3 regions of the Rothia sp. 88186D007BW genome follow, and region 3 is predicted to be linked to each of the others. Evidence: predicted binding sites of a transcription regulator. Region 3 holds the regulator's gene; each other region holds the start of a gene.
What was found. The regulator HrcA, encoded in region 3, represses chaperone genes, less so after heat shock. The targets are predictions, from matches to a motif close to TTNGCACTCGNNNNNNNCGAGTGCNAA.
Positions count from the first base shown of each region.

Region 1: a site for HrcA is predicted at 2,242-2,268, ahead of groL (chaperonin GroEL). Genes of this name have one in related genera too.
Region 2: a site for HrcA is predicted at 3,653-3,679, ahead of groES (co-chaperone GroES). Genes of this name have one in related genera too.

Region 1 covers NZ_JBPPTR010000009.1:91,630-98,025, reverse strand. The annotation lists gene rlmC (23S rRNA (uracil(747)-C(5))-methyltransferase RlmC) at 1-297, opposite strand, end outside; gene groL (chaperonin GroEL) at 447-2,072, opposite strand; gene ACEE09_RS06685 (LytR C-terminal domain-containing protein) at 2,407-3,201, opposite strand; gene ACEE09_RS06680 (DUF3263 domain-containing protein) at 3,306-3,548, opposite strand; gene ACEE09_RS06675 (uracil-DNA glycosylase) at 3,611-4,291, shown strand; gene ACEE09_RS06670 (threonine/serine exporter family protein) at 4,288-6,342, opposite strand.
Region 2 covers NZ_JBPPTR010000001.1:45,100-51,495, reverse strand. The annotation lists gene tsaD (tRNA (adenosine(37)-N6)-threonylcarbamoyltransferase complex transferase subunit TsaD) at 1-960, shown strand, start outside; gene ACEE09_RS00230 (glutamate--cysteine ligase) at 984-2,126, opposite strand; gene ACEE09_RS00225 (THUMP-like domain-containing protein) at 2,261-3,538, opposite strand; gene groES (co-chaperone GroES) at 3,785-4,072, shown strand; gene groL (chaperonin GroEL) at 4,128-5,723, shown strand; gene ACEE09_RS00210 (acyltransferase family protein) at 5,939-6,396, shown strand, end outside.
Region 3 covers NZ_JBPPTR010000008.1:65,081-71,476, reverse strand. The annotation lists gene ACEE09_RS05970 (16S rRNA (uracil(1498)-N(3))-methyltransferase) at 1-31, opposite strand, end outside; gene dnaJ (molecular chaperone DnaJ) at 41-1,165, opposite strand; gene hrcA (heat-inducible transcriptional repressor HrcA) at 1,212-2,204, opposite strand; gene ACEE09_RS05955 (DUF3097 family protein) at 2,379-3,236, shown strand; gene ACEE09_RS05950 (DUF4870 domain-containing protein) at 3,396-3,812, shown strand; gene hemW (radical SAM family heme chaperone HemW) at 3,905-5,155, opposite strand; gene lepA (translation elongation factor 4) at 5,155-6,396, opposite strand, start outside.

The DNA of each region.
Region 1 (6,396 bases), on a different contig from region 3:
GGGAATCGCCCGGCTTATGGCAGGTAGGTAGAGCTGGCAGTTGGTCAGGTCTATGCCCTGGCCCTGCCGGTCGAGAATACCGAGAGTAGGGTGCTGGGAGGTGCTACCGACCACCAGTTTGGCCTTGTTGCGGAAGGCTTGGTCAGCGCTGGGTACAGGGTCGAGCCAGTGCAGGGTGCCCCAGGGTTCGAGCAGGGTCTGGGCGTCCTTCTGCTTGCCCGCTAACTGGTGGGGGTAGGGGGTTTCAATCAGGGAGCATGAGCGGCAGAGGCCGGCCTCGAAGTAGTGGCAACGCATAGCTTCACTATTTTACAGCCCGCAGGGGTAGGCGCATAGGAGGGGTGCCTGGTCTGTTAAAACGCGGAACCGGCACCTGCTGGTGCAGGTGCCGGTTGAGGCAAATACTTCAGGGGCTCAAAAGGTTTCAAGCCCTGGAGTAGGGGTGGTTACATCATGCCGCCCATGCCACCCATGTCGGGGGCGGGGGCTGCTGCTGCAGGTTCGGGCTTATCAGCAACGACGGCCTCGGTGGTCAGGAAGAGACCGGCGATGGAGGCAGCGTTCTGCAGGGCAGAGCGGGTTACCTTGACGGGGTCGTTAATACCTGCGGCCATGAGGTCTTCGTACTCGCCGGTAGCAGCGTTCAGGCCGGTACCTGCAGGCAGGTTGCGGACCTTATCGACAACGACGCCAGGCTCCATGCCAGCGTTGAAAGCGATCTGCTTGAGGGGGGCGTCGATAGCGACGCGGACGATGTTAGCACCGGTTGCTTCGTCGCCAGAGAGTTCCAGCTTCTCGAAGGCCTTAACGCCAGCCTGGATCAGGGCGACGCCACCGCCGGGGACGATGCCCTCTTCAACGGCTGCCTTTGCGTTGCGCACGGCGTCCTCGATGCGGTGCTTGCGTTCCTTGAGTTCAACCTCGGTAGCGGCACCAGCCTTGAGCACTGCAACACCGCCAGCTAGCTTGGCCAGGCGCTCCTGCAGCTTCTCGCGGTCGTAGTCAGAGTCTGAGTTGGCGATTTCGCCGCGGATCTGGGCTACGCGGCCTTCGATGGCGTCAGCGTCGCCGGCGCCTTCGATGATGGTGGTTTCGTCCTTGGTGACAACAACCTTGCGGGCCTGGCCGAGCAGGTCGATGGTTGCGGTGTCTAGGGAGAGGCCTACTTCTTCGGTGATGACCTGGCCACCGGTGAGGATGGCAATGTCAGCTAGCTGGGCCTTGCGGCGGTCGCCGAAGCCAGGAGCCTTGACAGCTACAGACTTGATGGAGCCGCGCATCTTGTTGAGCACCAGCAGGGCCAGGGCTTCACCCTCAACGTCTTCAGCGACGATCAGCAGGGGCTTGCCGGACTGCATGACCTTCTCAAGGACGGGTACAAGATCCTTGACGTTAGAGATCTTGGAGCTAACGATCAGGATGTAGGGGTCTTCGAGGACAGCTTCTTGGCGGTCTGCGTCGGTGACGAAGTAGCCTGAGAGGAAGCCCTTATCAAAGCGCATACCCTCGGTCAGTTCCAGGGTCAGGCCGAAGGTGTTGGACTCTTCGACGGTGATGACGCCTTCCTTGCCAACCTTTTCCATGGCCTGGGCGATGAGCTTACCGATTTCGGGGTCGCCTGCTGAGATAGATGCGGTAGCGGCGATTTCTTCTTCGGTTTCAACTTCCTTAGCTGACTCCAGCAGCTCGGCGGTGACAGCTTCTACAGCCTTTTCGATACCGCGCTTGAGGGAGAGGGGGTCAGCACCAGCGGCGACGTTGCGTAGGCCTTCGCGCACGAGGGCCTGGGCGAGGACGGTTGCGGTGGTGGTACCGTCACCGGCGATGTCGTCAGTCTTCTTGGCGACCTCTTTGACCAGTTCTGCACCAATCTTTTCGTAGGGGTCTTCGAGTTCAATTTCCTTGGCGATGGAGACACCGTCGTTGGTGATGGTGGGTGCGCCCCAGGCCTTCTCCAGTACGACGTTGCGACCACGGGGGCCGAGGGTTACCTTCACTGCGTCTGCTAGGGTGTTCAGACCCTTTTCTAGACCGCGGCGTGCCTCTTCATCAAAAGCAATCAGCTTTGCCATATGGCTTTCGCTCCTTCTGGAACATTCGGGTTGAGCGCGATTCTTCGGTGCCCGCGACGGACGGCACACCCCGGTGTGCTGCCATGGGGCAGGTGGGGTGGGCCTCACCAGAGCATCGCTTCAGGTGTTTTACTCAAGAGCGGTTCGGCCGCTAAACCTAGCACATGATTTAGCAGTCGAAGCCTCTGAGTGCTAATACCAATCTTGGCACTTGAGCGGTAGGGGCGCAAACCTATTGTTCCTTCAAGTGAGCCTTAATCGCCCACAGCGCACAAGTCGGGCAGGCGGAACTGTATTGAGTCCTAGCCCAGTTGAGTTCTGGCCCAGCTGAATTCTAGCCCAGCTGGTAGGTGCCTGTAGCTGTCTCGTAGATGTAGTCACCGGTCGGGTCCAGGTAGAAGGTGGCGGTGGCCGGGTCATAGCTGTAACGCTCGGTAGTAGTGGGCAGGGCGGGGTTAGTGGCTAGTTCCCCTGCCCCGAGGCCTCCACTAGCAGGAGCACTGGCAGGAGCACTGATGGAATCGCTAGCAGGAACACTGGTAGCGTCTGAAGGTGAAGAGGATACCCCGCCCAGGCTAGCGGGGTCAAAGTCGGCCCCAAGCACAAGGTAGATCAGGCCGGTCTCTGCCTGGTAGTCCTGGGCGATGGTGAGCAGGCCCAGGGTATCGGCTATCTCATTGGCTTCTGATGAGGCTCCCGTGGCGAAGTACACCATGGACTCAGCAGCATAAGCCCCAGCCCAGTTAGCGGTAGAGACTACGCTATAGCCTTCTTCTTCAAGGACTGCGGCAGCCTGGGCGGCAGAACCAGAGGGAGCACTAGAGTTATACACTTCAACCTTCACACTGGAAGGGTCAGTGGTGGGGGTAGGCTCTGGGCTAGGGCTTACCTCAGCGGCGGCAGGGGCTGGGGCAGCGGTATCTGGGCTTGTTGCAGCGTCAGGGGCAGCAGTGCGCGGTGAGACCACATACATGAGGCCACCCACCATAAGGGCCAGCACACCGCTGATAATGATGGCCAGTAGCCCAGCGCGAGAGGTTGCCGTATCGACTACGGCACCACGGTAGGCGCCGCGGCGGGCAGTGCTCTCGTCAATATCGTCGAACTCATCGCGGGGGTAGCGGTTCACAGGCGTCCTCATCATCATGGGCGGTGGCGGGCTTCTAGTTACTAGGGTACACGGGCTTACAGGGCGGTACACGGGCTTACAGGGGAAGGCGCCCCTAGGCCTGATCAGGTTAGGGCATCGCGCTTGAGCCGCAACCGACGGGTCAGCGCCGGTTCAGCGGCAATAACACGCGGGTTATCAATCAGGGCGTTGAGCTGCTGATAGTAAGCCACCGGGGTAAGCCCCAGGGCGCGGGTAATTTCCTGCTCTTTACTACCCTGGTATTTGAAGCGTTTTTTCTCCAGCGCGAGAATAGCCGCTTCGCTCTCACTCAGGCCTTCATCAGGTTCACTGCTCTCGCTGCTCATCTGCTCCCTCTCGGTGGTCTAGTCTTAGTAGGGAGAATACCTTACCCCGCCCAAGGAGTGCCGTGTCTGCCCGTCCCCTGCATGAAATTATGTCCCCTGACTGGGCCCAAGCTCTAGCCCCCGTCGAACCCCAAATCCGGGTCATGGGCAACTTCCTCAGGGCAGAACACGAGGCAGGACGCCCCACCCTACCCCCAGGCCACGATATCTTCCGAGCCTTCACCTACCCCATGAGCGAAGTCAAGGTACTAGTGATTGGCCAGGACCCCTACCCCACCCCAGGCCATGCCATGGGGCTTAGCTTTTCAGTCCACCCCGAGGTGCGCCCGTTGCCCCGCTCCCTACAAAATATCTACAAGGAACTCCAAGCCGACACCGGGATAGTACCCCCACCCCATGGGGACCTCACCGCCTGGAGCGCCCAAGGGGTCATGCTCATGAACCGGGTGCTCACCGTCGGGGCAGGCCAAGCAGGGTCCCACCGCAACCTGGGCTGGGAGCACATCACAACCGCCGCTATCGAGGCACTAGCACAGCGGGGCACGCCCCTGGTAGGCCTGCTGTGGGGAGCGGACGCCCGCAAATGCAAGCCCCTACTGGGCGGCTACCCCTGCGTTGAGTCGCCCCACCCCTCACCGCTCTCAGCCTCACGAGGCTTCTTCGGCTCCCGGCCCTTCAGCCAGGTCAATGAGCTTCTCATACAGCAAGGGGCGCAACCTGTGGACTGGGCCCTACCCCACTAGCGGTCCCGCTTCTCCTGCTGTTCACTACCCTCAAGAGCCGGGCTAAGATACCGCTGAATGAGGTACTGCATCAGATAGCTACCTAGCACCACACCCGAAGCCATGGAAAGAATAATGGCAATAGCCGCCACCATACCCGGCACACCAGCATCTGAATTAGCCTCCACCGTAAAAAGATAAAGACCACGGAACACCGACAAACCAGGGAGCAAAAAGGTCAAGGCAGGCACATAGAAAATAGACGCCGGAGCATGCAAACGGTAAGCCAAAAAAGTACTCATCAGACCAATCACCAAAGCCGCAAAAGCCGTATTAGCCCGCCCAGCACCGCTACCAAAAATGAACGTATACCCCTGATACACCCAAAAACCGCAGGTAGCGATCAACAAAATCCACAAGAGGGTAGGCCAGCGGGCATGGGTAGTAACCGCAAAAGCCAAAGACGCCAGCATGAAGAAAACATAACTTGCCCCCAGGCTGGCACCCACAAACCGGGTCTCATTAATATCAAGCTCACTCACCCCCAGCACCGACAGAGCCGCAACCGCCGAAGCCAAGCCCACCACAATCCCCAAGAAAGACATACCGGTAGACACAAACTTACCCGCCGCAGTGAGCGGAAAGCCGTTAAGGGCGTCCTGCACCGCTGATACCAGCCGGGCAGTCGGCAAGAGCATAATAAGCCCAGCAGTCACAATATGAGGCGCGGAAACATGAAAGCCCACCTGAGAAAAAAGAGAGGCCTCATCCGATATATAGATAGCTGCGAAGGTCACCACACCAGCGCCCGCCGCCAGATTAAAGAAACCAGGCATCTTCAACTTAGAAATAAGACTATTCACAAAGTGAATCACCAAGAAAACGATACCGCCCACAGCCCCCGCAGCAAGCGACCCACCCACAGCTAAAACCAGTGAAAAAGCCGCCACAATATTAGCCAGCATAATCACCATAGGCGAATAAGGCTTCTTAGCAGTATTAATCGTATGCAGGCGACGCTCAGCCCGATGACGCGGCAACCCGCCAGCAGTAATGTCATTAATGAGCTGATAAATATCGTCAAGAGCCGCGTAATTCGCTGACCACGACCGCACCACACGCATGACCGTATGGCTAAACCGCTCCTTACCCGCAGAAGACTCCCCCACCACACTCAGATTGACGGCACGGGTACGATCATCAACCTCATCAATATCTGAAACATAGTTAATAATGACCGACTGGTTAGTGATATCAATTTCAACATCATCCAACCCATAGGCCGCACACACTGCCACAATAGCCGAATCCACATCAACAGTATCGGCCCCATAATGAAACATAGTCTCAGCCAGCCGCAAAGAAAAATTAAGCACCTCACGGGCAGCCTCCTTCTCACGCACATACTCAGCCCGGTGAGCACCAGCAATATTGAAAGGACGCTGAGCCAGGCGGGCGACACCACGCATAGGCTTAGTTAGCGACTGATCCGTGCTCACAAAAGACTTCAAAGAAGAACGCACCCGCGAAGGACGTTTAGAAGCCGGACGGCGCGGGGCAGCCGGAATAGCCACAGTGTGCGGGCCAGAGGTAGAGGGGTAAGAGGCCTGTTGCAGGCCGGTTGGCTCATCGACCCTAGGGGGGTCAAAGGCGCTCGCACCCTGGCCTGATTTTCCCTGGCCCATTTCTCCCTGGCCCAGGTGGGCTAGGCGGTCACGGAGCTGTGGGTCCCGCACCTCGGCTAAGGAGACCACCGGCAAGGGCCCCCAACAACCCGGTGCCGTCGAAGAGGAGGGGGCGGCCTGCCCACTGGCGTCCGCGGCCTGCCCACCAGAGTCTGCGCCTGGCTCGCTGGCACCCGCACCCTGCCCACCGGCGTCCGTACCCTGGGCAGGGGCCTGGGTCGCTCCCTTACCCTGCCCGCTCGTTGGGTGCTCGCCCGGTGCCACACGCGGCAGGAGGGTGGTTTGCCCAAAAGCCCCTGCGCCAGTATCTTCCTCAGCAGGGGCCAGATCAAAAGCAGAGGCGGAAGGGTAAGCCTTCTGCTGCAAGGGGGTCTTGCTAGGGGTCAAAGGTGTTACTCCTTCCGCCTCTTACGGTGAAAGATGTTCAGGCACAACAACCGC
Region 2 (6,396 bases), on a different contig from region 3:
GAAATCGCTTCGCGCGCCCACCTAGAGGCCATGATCCCAGCCTTACAAGCAGCCCTCGATGAAGCCCAGGTCAGTCTAGAAGAAATTGATGCTATCGCCGTCACCGCAGGGCCCGGCCTGGCCGGTGCCCTCATGGTAGGAGTCTCTGCCGCTAAAGCCCTAGCTACAGCCACCGGCAAACCCCTCTACGGCATCAACCACCTGGTTGCCCACGTGGGGGTGGGCCTACTTGAGAACTGCGGCATCGAGGGGCACACCGCTGACTTTCTAGATGGCCTACCCAGCGAAGGCATTGGCGCCCTCCTCGTTTCTGGCGGGCACACCGAGATCCTAGCTGTCCGTGACATTACCGGGGACGTCGAACTCCTCGGTGCCACCCTAGATGACGCCGCGGGCGAAGCCTACGATAAAGTAGCCCGCCTACTGGGCCTGCCCTACCCAGGCGGCCCTGTCATTGACCGGGTCGCTGCGGACGGCGACGAGGCAGCTTTTGCCTTCCCCCGGGGCCTATCCACCCGCAAGTTCATGGGCACAGCCCAAGAACCTGGCCCCCACCGCTACGACTTCTCCTTCTCCGGCCTAAAAACCGCTGTAGCCCGCGTCGTAGAGGGCTTTGAAGCCCGCGGCGAAGAGGTGCCCCTAGCTGATATTGCTGCCTCCTTCCAAGAGGCCGTGGTAGACGTCATCACCAAAAAAGCCATGCTGGCCTGCACCGAAGGCGGCATCACCACCCTACTTCTGGGCGGGGGAGTGGCTGCCAACTCCCGCCTGCGGGAGCTCACCGCTCAACGGTGTGCCGAGCACGGTATCAAGCTGGTCATTCCTCAGCTAAGCCTGTGCACCGACAACGGGGCTATGGTAGCTGCCCTGGGCGCTCGCCTGGTTGCTGAGGGGCGCGAACCGTCGGGGATTGGTTTTACGGCGGATTCCTCTTTGCCGGTGACCACAATTTCCCTCTAAGGGAGCAGCCGCTCTCTCAAGGCTTATAGCCCCTCGATTGCTTGGGTGGTCAGGTCGTCCACCACAGCCTGCAGGTTCCCGCCGTTTTCGGTGGCGATGCGACGCTGACGCTGGTAGCCGGCCCCCGTGAGGCAGATGCGCTCCACCTCAGCCAGTTCAGCAGAGCAGCCGAGGTCAGCGGCGATGCTTTCGAGCTTATTGAGAAGCCCCAGGGTATCTTCAGTCACGAGACGCTCGGTGTTCTGGTTATCAAGAATGACGGTAGCTTCAGCGCCGTAGCGGGCTGCCCGCCATTTATTTTCTTGTACATGCCAGGGTTTGAGCGGGTCAATGCTTTTGCCTGCATCGAGTTGGCGGGAGAACCATTCCACTAGGCATTGGGTGAAGGCGGTGAGCGCTGTGATATCGCGAATTGAGGCCAGCCCGTCGTAGGCCCGCATTTCAACGGTGCCGTATTTGGGTACGGGGCGCACGTCCCAGCGGTTTTCGCTGGGGTCATCAATCACACCGGTCATGACCAGGTCGTTGAGGTAGTCTTCGTAGTCTTCCCACCTCTCAAAGGTAAAGGGCAGGCCAGAGGTGGGTAGCTGCTGGAAAATCTGGGCCCGTTGGGAGGCGAAACCGGTATCTTCACCCTCCCAGAAGGGGGAGGAGGCTGAGAGGGCCAGTAGGTGGGGGTAGAAGTTGGTCAGTCCGTTGAGGACGGGCAGGGCCTTAGCCCGGGAGTTAACTCCGGTGTGTACATGCACCCCGTAAATAATTTGGCGGCGGCCCCAGTATTGGGAGCGGTCTAGCACTCGCAGGTAGCGGTCTTTGTCAACGACTTTTTGGTCGAGGGCCCGTGAGAAGGGGTGGGTGCCTGCTGAGAAGAAGGCGAGGCCTAGCTGGTCTGTGACGTTTTTGAGGACGCTAGTGGTTTGGGTGAGCTGTTCAGCGGCTTGGGCTGGGGTGCGGCAGATGCCGGTGACGATTTCTACGGTGTTGTTCAAGAACTCGCCGGTGATGTGAGCCCGGTTGGTGGCGGGTTCAAGAATATGGGGGTGCTGTTCTTTGAGGAGTGCTAGCACATGGTCTGCCTGTGAAGCTAGCTGGCGGGTGGTGGGTTCAACGAGGGCAACTTCCCACTCCACTCCAATGGTGGACTGGTCTGAGGGATGGAAAATCATACGCTGGCTCCAGGGTCTCGGTGCGGTGCTGGTTCCATCTTATGGGCAGGGGCTGAAGCAGAAGAATCTAGCTCACAGTATGACATTTTTGGTCAGGTGGGAGTTGTGCATCTGACCAGGTAGCTGACCGTCAGTTAGGCTGGTTCAGCCCAGATTGCTAGCCGCTGGGAGCTCGTTCCCTGCCCGAGGCGGGTCAGAATGAGGGTGGCTTCTTTACCCGCGCCCTTCTTCTTTTTTACCCCGGCAAGGAGTGTGGCCCGTAGCTTTTCAGGGAGCACATCGACGCCCCGTTTTTTAACGGTCAGGGCGGTGATGCCTTCTTCTTTGACCCAGCGGCGGAGCTTCTTGTCGTTCAAGGGCAAGGTACCCAGGACGCGGTAGGCGCGGCCTAGCGGGCTATCAGCGGGGGAATCGGCGGTTAGGTAGGCGATGTTCTCATCGAGCAGGGTTGCCCCAATCGTCCGCGCATAATCTGCTACCAGGTGGGAACGTACCACCGCGCCGTCTGGCTCAATCAGGTAGGTGCCCAGTTCTGTTACTTCAAGAGGCTCTTCAGGGGTGGACGCTGGTGCCGGTGAGGTAAGTTCACCCAGTACCTGCCGGGTGGCGGCGTCCGCACCCAGTACCGTAGCTGAGCGGGCTACGCCGGGTCGGGCTAAACCGTTGAACCAGAGCACTACTTCTACCACAGACCCACCGTGACTGACCCACTCGGCTTCTACCCCATCCGGTATAGCCTCATGGGGTAGGGCCGGACCCAGCTTGACCCCCATGGGGGTGCCTGTGGCCGCTAGCTTCTGCAAGAAGGAAAAGGGCGGGGAGAAGGCCTCTGGGTCAAAAATCCGTGAGGTGGTAGACCCGCTTTCGACCTCTCGGCGTGCCGGGTCTAACCAGAGAGCTGAGATAGGCTCCCCGGTGACGGTGGTGAGCTTTTCAAGCTTGACCTCTTCCACATTGCCCACCAGCACCTGGGCGGTGGGGTAGGGGGAGAGATTATGGGCGGCCAGGCTTGCTGTGATTGGGTCAAGTTCTAGGGATGTCACAGCTAAACCTGCCTGCGCAAAGGCTAGGGAATCTGCCCCTAGGCCGCAGCCTAAATCTGCTACTGAGGCAAGCCCAGCAGCGACAAACCGGGCGGCGTGGTGCTGGGCAACAGCTGCGCGGGTGGCCTGCTCATAGCCAGCCTCGGTGAAAAGCATGTGCCTAGCAGCCGGGCCGAATTTACTGGCTCCTAGGGTGCGTAGGCGGGCCTGGGTGAGCAGGGCAGAGGAATCTTCGGCGCTGATGCCCTGCGCCCTGAGCCTGCTGACCGCCTGGAGGGAGTCTGCGGGGTTATAGGGGGTGAGCTGGTCAAGAAGAGCTAAGTGGTCGGCTGAGAAGGGCTGGGCGCCGGCGCGGGGGAAAGAGGTCATGCACATAAGTTTAGGTGCAAGTTATAGGGCAGAGCAGGCAGGGTAGCGGGTGCGCTGTCTGCGAAACCGGCGCCCTATCTTGCCCACCAGGGGCCCAGAGGAATAAAGTTTTAGTTAGCACTTGACTGCTGATAGTGCTAAAACGGCACCCGGTAACACCGCGACGATACCGGGTAAAACCGACTTAGCACCCTGTAGTCACCCCATAAATTTTACGCTGAGACCCACTCAAAGGAGTACCTCACCATGGCTATCAAGCCCCTCGAAGACCGCATTGTCGTTCAGATCGTTGAAGCAGAGCAGACCACCGCATCTGGTCTGGTCATCCCCGATACCGCCAAGGAAAAGCCCCAGGAAGCTAAGGTCATCGCTGTTGGCCCCGGCCGCATCGACGACAAGGGCAACCGCATCCCCGTTGACGTAGCAGAAGGCGACGTCGTAATCTTCTCCAAGTACGGTGGCACCGAGGTTAAGTACGGCGGCGCCGAATACCTGATTCTCTCAGCCCGCGACGTACTGGCTGTCGTTTCCTAAGTTTTCGCTGTTTCTACCGAAGACAAGACGAAACACAAGAAAGAAGTAAGGATTCATGGCAAAGCAGCTTGAATTCAATGATGATGCGCGTAAGCACCTGCAGGCAGGCGTCGATAAGCTTGCTAACGCTGTCAAAGTAACCCTGGGCCCCCGCGGCCGCAACGTGGTACTTGATAAGCAGTGGGGCGCCCCCATCATTACCAACGACGGTGTATCAATCGCCCGCGAGATTGAACTGGAAAACCCCTACGAAAACCTGGGCGCCCAGCTGGCTAAAGAAGTAGCCACCAAAACCAACGATGTTGCTGGCGACGGCACCACCACCGCGACCGTCCTGGCCCAGGCTTTGGTCTCTGAGGGTCTGCGCAACGTCACCTCTGGCGCTGCCCCCGGCGAGGTCAAGCGCGGTATCGAAACCGCCACCAAGCTGGTTTCAGAGCGCCTGCTGGCTAACGCCCGCGAAGTCACTGGTGAAGAAGTTGCCCACGTGGCAGCTATCTCCGCCCAGTCACCCCAGATCGGTGAACTGCTCTCTGAAGCCTTTAGCAAGGTTGGCCAAGACGGTGTTATCACCATCGAAGATGGCTCGACGACTGAGATTGAGCTTGAAGTGACCGAGGGTATGCAGTTCGATAAGGGCTACCTCTCACCCTCCTTCGTCACCGACCCTGAACGAGCTGAGGCTGTTCTTGAGAACACCGCCATTTTGCTCTACCAGGGCAAAATTTCAACCGTGGCTGAGATTATGCCCGTCCTTGAGAAGATTGTTCAGGCCAAAAAGCCCCTGACCATCATCGCTGAGGACGTGGACGGTGAAGCCCTCTCCGCCCTGGTCATTAACAAGCTCCGCGGCAACCTGGACGTTGTGGCGCTGAAGGCACCCGGTTTTGGTGACCGCCGCAAGGCAATCTTCCAGGACCTGGCTATCCTCACCGGCGGTACCGTCATTACCGGCGAACTGGGTATCTCCTTGGACGCTGTGACCCTGGACCAGCTCGGTTCAGCCCGCCGTGTGACCGTCACCAAGAACAACACCACCATCGTCGATGGCAGTGGCAGCTCTGAGGCTGTAGCTGAACGCGTTGATCAGCTCCGCGCCGAAATTGAGCGCGTAGATTCCGAATGGGACCGCGAAAAGCTCAAGGAACGCCTAGCTAAGCTAGCTGGCGGTGTGGGCGTTATCAAGGTGGGTGCTGCAACCGAGGTTGAAGCCAAGGAACGTAAGCACCGTATTGAGGACGCTGTTTCCTCAACCCGCGCTGCCCTTGAAGAGGGCATCGTGGCAGGTGGCGGTACCGCCCTGGTGCACGCTCTTGCAGCCCTTGATGGTCTTGAACTTGACTCCCATGATGCCCAGGTTGGTGCGGACATCGTCCGCCGCGCCCTGGTGCAGCCCCTGCGCTGGATTGCTGAGAACGCGGGTCAGGACGGCTATGTGGTCACCTCCCGCGTAGCAGAGATGCCCATCGGTCACGGCTTCAACGCCGCAACCGGTGAATACGAAGATCTCATCGCCCGCGGTGTCATCGACCCGGTCAAGGTCACCCGCTCAGCCCTAGAAAATGCAACCTCCATCGCTGCCCTGGTGCTGACCACCGAAACCCTGGTCGTTGAAAAGCCTGAGGAGAAAGAAGAAGACGAAGCCAAGTAAGGCTTCTACACCCACCTCTTCACCCTTTCCTAGGTCTTCACGGCTCAACAGGCCCTGCCTCTACAGTGACTAACACCGTAGAGGTAGGGCCTGTTGTTTAATGCAATCTGCCGGTCACTAGCAGTAACATTTTAACTCGGTGTCTTCCTGCTCGTTACTTAACGGTAACTGTCTTTCTGGCACCCAACCCTTGTCAGCAAAGGAGGTAGACCGCAGTGTCCCGCCCAGCCACCGAAACACAACCCGCCACCGGCACTATAGCAACCATCACCCGTTCAGCCGAGCGCGCCTGGCGCCCCGAAATTCAGGGGCTGCGTGCCCTCGCCCTTTTGCTTGTTGCCGCCTATCACTTCTGGTTTGGCCGTGTCTCTGGCGGCGTTGATGTCTTCTTATTGATTTCAGCTTTCTTGCTGACAGGCTCTTTTGCGCGCAAGCTAGAGCAAGGCAAACTGGTAGGCCCTGGCACCTGGTTTGGTGTAAAAACCCTGTTGGCTTATTGGGTGCATGTCTTCAAACGTCTTTTGCCTCTGGCTTCTTTGATCGTCGCCTTGACCCTGCTAGGCACCTATTTCTTTATCCCGGCTGAGCGCTGGCTCTCAATTGCTGATGAGGCTAAGGCCGTGATTCTGTACCAGCACAATAACTGGTCTATCGAGAATGCGGTGGACTATTA
Region 3 (6,396 bases):
CAGGTTCGATGTAGTAGACAGCGTTGCTCATGGGGTCATCCTATTTGAGGTGGTCTTTCAGACGGGAGAAGAACCCGCCTTGCTTGTGGTTGACGGTTTCGCTTACCTGCAGGTCTTCGCCGCGAAGCTCGGAGAACTGCTTGAGTAGGTTCTTCTGCTCCTCGGTGAGGTTGGTGGGGGTGCGCACTTCAATTTGGACGCGCAAGTCGCCGCGTCCGCCGCCGTGCAGGTGGCTGACGCCCAGGTCTTTGAGGGTGATGACTTCACCGGACTGTGTGCCGGTGGGAATCTGCACTTCTTGGGGCCCATCGAAGGTTTCGAGGGTGATGGTGGTGCCTAGGGTTGCGGCTGTCATGGGCACGCCGACGGTAGCAAGGAGGTCATCGTCTTCGCGTCGGAAGGTGGGGTCGGGGTTGACATGCAGGTCAATGTAGAGGTCCCCGTTGGGGCCTCCTGCGGTACCAGCTTCGCCCTGGCCTGTTAGGCGGATACGGGTGCCGTCACTGACTCCGGCGGGGATTTTCAGGATGATGGTCTTCCGTTCACGCACACGACCTTCACCGTAGCACTCAGCGCAGGGGTGCTTGATGACGGTACCGAACCCGCGGCAGGTGGGGCATTCTACCGGTTGCACTACGGTACCGAGAATCGATTGCACCTGGCGCTGCATATAGCCTTGGCCGTGGCAGGTATCGCAGGTTTCGGGGTGGGTGCCCTCTGCGGTGCCTTCTCCCTTGCAATGGTCGCAGGTGACGGCGGTGTCCACGGTGATGGGTTTTTGGCCGCCAAAGACAGCATCTTCGAGATCGATTTTGACGTTGATGAGGGCGTCCTGCCCCTGGCGTACACGGCTTTGGGGGCCACGGGGGGCTGAGTTGAAGAAGGTGTCGAAGATGTCTTGGAAGCCTCCAAAGCCTCCGCCGAATCCGCCGCCACCAAAACCGCTGGCGGTACCGTTTTCGTTACCGGTCTGGTCATAGATGCGGCGCTTTTCGGGGTCGGAGAGCACATCGTGGGCTAGGGAGACGCGCTTGAATTCCTCGGCGGCTTCTTCCGAAGGGTTGATATCAGGGTGGAGCTGACGGGCCTTCTTACGGTAGGCCTTCTTGATTTCTTCGGGGCTGGCATCGCGGGAGACGCCGAGGGTTTCGTAGTGACTACTCACTGGTTCTCTCTTTCGGTGGACTGGTGTAAAAGGGGCAGGCGCAGGCTTATGCCTGAGCCAAAATCTTAGATAGGTAGCGGGCTACTGCGTTGACCTTGGAGACTGTGCTGGTGTAGTCCATGCGGGTGGGGCCAACGACTCCTACGTGGGCGGCTCCCCCAGGCCCGTAGCTGCTGGCTACCACTGAGGTTTCAGCCAGGGACTCACTGGGGTTTTCAGAGCCGATGCTAACTGCAAAGCCGCGCTCGTCATGCTCCAGGTCGGTCAGTAGTTTAAGGAGGACTACTTGCTCTTCCAAGGCATCAAGCACCGGGGCGATACTGCCTCTAAAATCAACGGTGGAGGCAGCTAGATAGGAGGTGCCTGCAATGAGTACCTGTGATGAGGCGTCTTGGGCGGCAAGGGTCTGCAAGGCCTCCTGGAGGGCACCGTAGAGTGGTGTTTCACTGGCGGACGCTTCTGCGGTGGTGAGATTGTTGAGCGGACGGTGAGCATAGCGGTCAAGGAGGTATTGGCGGGCTACTGTAAGTTCTTCAAGGGTATGGGCCACAGTGAGAGTACGCTGGGTGACCTGGCCAGAATCGGTAATAAGAACCAGCAGCACGGTGGTGCTTGAGAGGGACACCAGCTCGATATGGCGGACGGTGGCAGCCGGGCCGGCAGGGTATTGCACCATGGCCACCTGGTGGGTGAGAGATGAGAGTAGACGCACGCTAGTTTTCATCATTTCATCCACGCTTTCGGCGCTATCGAGCAGGGTATGAATTGCTCGTTTTTCGGCCTCTGAAAGGGGTTGTAGGGATGATATTTGGTCAACGAAGAGGCGGTAGCCTTGGTCGGTGGGGACCCGCCCTGCACTGGCATGGGGTGCTTGAATCAGGCCTTGTTCTTCCAAGGCGGCCATATCGTTGCGGACGGTGGCGCTTGAGACCCCCAAATGGTGCCGCTCTAGTAGGGTTTTAGAGCCAACAGGTTCACGGGTGTGCACGTATTCTTCAACGATGGCTTGTAGGACGTGCAAGCGTCTGGGGTGGTTCACGGCACCTCCTGGGCTCATAGGTTTTCTCTGGGGCGAAGAATATTGCAGAGTTAGGTTAGCACTTGATGGTCTTGAGTGCTAAGTTACCCATTAACTCTAATACCAGTGAACTAGAATCAGAACTCGGTACGCTCATGGCTAATGCCCCTATAAGAGAGAGTGAGAAGCACACCGATGGACTACCGAGACACCTGGGGCCAGACCGATTTGACCCCACACCGCCCTACCCTGCCGCAGGTTGCCTTAGCCCCCGGCATGGTGCTTGAGGACGCCGCCACCGGCTTCGTAGGAGCAGCAGTTAAGGTGCGGGCTACGGCGTCCGGCCCTCAGGTAGGTTTGGAAGACCGACGGGGGCGCATCAAGTTCTTCCCCCTGGGCCCGGGCTTCCTGCTTGAAGGCCGCAGCATCAACCTGATTAAGCCTCAGAAGAAGCAGCCTGCAGCTACCCGCAAGATTTCCCGGTCGGGCTCAGTGGCTCTTGACGGTGTTCAGGCGCGTACAGCGCGGGCCAGTCGCATCTGGGTTGAGGGCGTGCACGATGCTGAGCTGATTGAAAAAGTGTGGGGCCATGATCTGCGGGTTGAAGGTATCGTAGTGGAGCCCCTGCACGGGGTCGATGATCTCGCTGGGGCTGTGGCAGCTTTTGGGCCAGCTAGCCACCGAAAACTCGGTATTCTCGTCGATCACCTGGTGGCAGGGAGCAAAGAAGAACGCATAGCACAGCAGGCCATGCAGGTTGCTGGAGCCGGCGATAACGTCCTGATTGTGGGCCACCCCTTCGTTGATATTTGGCAGGCTGTGAAACCCCAGGTGCTAGGCGTACAGGCCTGGCCCCAGATCCCTCGGGGAGAAGACTGGAAAACCGGTATCTTGCAGCGCTTTGGCCGCCCAGCCAAAACATCTGAGGACGTCCGCGCCGGCTGGGATGCGATTCTTCAGCGGGTCAATAGCTACACCGATCTTGAACCGACCCTCTTAGGGCCAGTCGAAGAGCTGATTGACTTTGTGACACTCGATGGGCAAGCTGCCTAGGCTAAGAGTTTTTTCGGTGTGACTAACATCGTCCTACTCCTCAAAAATTCGTAGGCTTCACATATACCACCCTCCCCCAGCTTTGACTAAAATGATGACCAATGGGTTTAGAACCCCATCTATCACTCATTTGCCCTTCAACCTCAAAGAGAAGAATTCTTGAAGACCGCATCAGCACCTTCCACAACCGCCTACAAGGGGTCATCTGCAACCGCTGCACACCTGTCTGTTACCGCAGACCGCAACATCGCAACTGCTGCACACTTGGGGGGCGTGCTAGGCTGCATTCCCGCGGCCGTCATCTACTACCTCTACCGAGGCCGTGGCCCCTTCACTGAACAAGAATCCCGTGAAGCCCTAGACTTCACCCTGCTACCCACCCTAATGCTGGCAGCCTCTATTGTTCTCAGCAACATTCCGGGCATCGGCTGGCTCTTTGGGCTAATCGCAGCCCTCACCTGGACCTACCTTGCCATCGCATCCCTGCGTGCCGGCATCAGGGTAAACCGCGGCAACCCCTACCAGTACAAGAGCAACACTCGTCTTTTCAGCAAGCTCACCAGCCGCAAGAAATAGGCAAGGAAGCTTCTACAACCCAAAGGGGGCAGTGTAACTTAGCTAAGTCACACCGCCCCCCTTTTTTGCTATCTCTTTACTGATACACGAATCTAACGGTCGATATCAGGCAGTAATTCCCGGGTCACAGCATCCCCCAGCAGGCGACCTTGCAAGGTGAGCTGCACGCGTCCGCCCAACCGGGCCTGAGCATCAATCAAACCCTGCCCCTGCAACCAATCCAGCGACCTCTCCACCTGGGCAGTATCAGAACCCTCTAGCAGACGAGAAATCTCTAAACCGTCAATCACCCTCACCTGCAACATGATGTCCTCAAACCTACGGGTCTGCTCCCCCAGCACCTCACGGGCTGCCGCCGGACTCTGCCCAGCCCTCACCCGGTTAGCGTAAGGCACCGGGTGCTTAAGATTCCACCAACGAGTACCATTCACATGCGAATGAGCACCCGGGCCAATACCCCACCAATCCTGATTACGCCAATAAGCATAGTTATGACGGGAACGATACTCCGGTGACCGCGCATAGTTCGACACCTCATACCAGTGATACCCAGCCTCCGAAAAAATCTGCTCAGCCAGCAGGTACATATCAGCCATCAAATCATCATCAGGCATGGCATACTCGCCCCGGCGAATCTGAGCCGCCAGTTTAGTGCCCTCCTCAACAATCAGAGAATAGGCAGAAATATGGTCAGGAGCATAAGAGACAGCCGCCCGAACCGACTGCTCCCACTGCTCCAGGCTCTCCCCCGGCGACCCATAAATCACATCAACCGATACCTGCAACCCGGCCTCTTGAGCCCAAGCCACCACCTTAGGCACATTAGCCGGGGTGTGGGTACGATCAAGGACCTCAAGCACCTCAGGAACCACCGACTGCATACCAAAAGACACCCTGGTAAAACCACCAGCCTTCAACGTCTCAAGGTCCTGGCGGGTCACCGAATCAGGGTTAGCCTCACACGTCACCTCAGCACCGGGCTCAATACCAAAAAGCTCAACAGCCTCACCCAGAATCTTCACCAAATCTGATGCAGGCAACTTAGTGGGGGTACCCCCACCAAAAAAGACAGAATAGAGCGGACGGGCAGCCACACCCGACTGCCGCAAAACCCGCCGTGCAAAACGTAACTCGGCCACCGCGTCCTCAGCATAGGTGCCCAAGCTAACCCCATTGCCAAAATCCTCGATGGCATAGGTGTTGAAATCACAGTAACCACACCGCACCGAGCAAAAAGGAACATGCACATACAAAGAAAAATCGCGCTCAACGCCGCGGACGGCAGAATCAGCGGGGATTCTGCCGTCCAAAGGTGCCGGAGCGCCCAGAGGCTGGGCTGGCATTACTTCTTGCCCTTTTCCTTACCCTCTTCACCAGAAGACAGGGCAGCAATGAAGGCTTCCTGGGGGACCTCAACACGGCCCACCATCTTCATACGCTTCTTACCTTCCTTCTGCTTCTCCAGCAGCTTACGCTTACGCGAAATATCGCCACCGTAGCACTTAGAGAGGACGTCCTTACGCATAGCACGAATATTCTCACGGGCAATAATACGAGAACCAATAGCCGCCTGAATCGGCACCTCAAACTGCTGACGAGGAATCAGCTCACGCAACTTACCGGTCATCATCACACCGTAAGAGTAAGCCTTATCGCGGTGAGTAATCGCAGAAAAAGCATCAACCTTCTCACCCTGCAACAAGATATCAACCTTGACCAGATCAGCCTCTTCCTCACCATCGAACTTCCAGTCCAAGGAGGCATAACCGCGAGTTCTCGACTTGAGCTGATCAAAGAAATCAAAGACAATCTCAGCCAAAGGAAGACGGTAGCGTAGCTCCACACGATCTTGGGAGAGATAATCCATGCCACCCATCGTTCCACGGCGGGACTGGCACAGCTCCATAATCGCACCCACAAACTCATTGGGGGCAATAATCGTACAAGCCACCATAGGCTCACGAATAGTAGCGACCTTACCCTCAGGGAACTCAGAAGGGTTAGTCACACGCTGGGCAGTGCCATCCTCAGCAACCACATCGTAAATAACGTTAGGAGCAGTAGAAATAAGATCAAGATTGAACTCACGCTCCAGACGCTCACGCACAATCTCCAGGTGCAAAAGACCCAAGAAACCACAACGGAAACCAAAGCCCAAAGCCGCAGAGGTCTCCGGCTCATAAATCAAAGCCGCATCATTGAGCTGCAACTTATCCAGGGCATCACGCAGAGCCGGGTAGTCAGAGCCATCAATGGGGAAAAGACCCGAGAACACCATGGGCTTAGGGTCCTCATAGCCACCCAGCTCTTCAGAAGCAGGCTTATACGCACCGGTGACAGTATCACCCACACGGGAGAGGCGGACGTCCTTCACACCGGTAATCAGATACCCCACCTCGCCCACACCCAGGCCCTCAGTCGGCTTAGGCTCAGGAGAAATCACACCAATCTCAAGCAGGTCATGCTCAGCCCCAGTAGACATCATCTTAATCTTTTGGCGCGGCTCCAACTTGCCGTCCACCACACGAACATAAGTGACCACACCACGGTAAGAGTCATAGACCGAGTCAAAAATCATGGCACG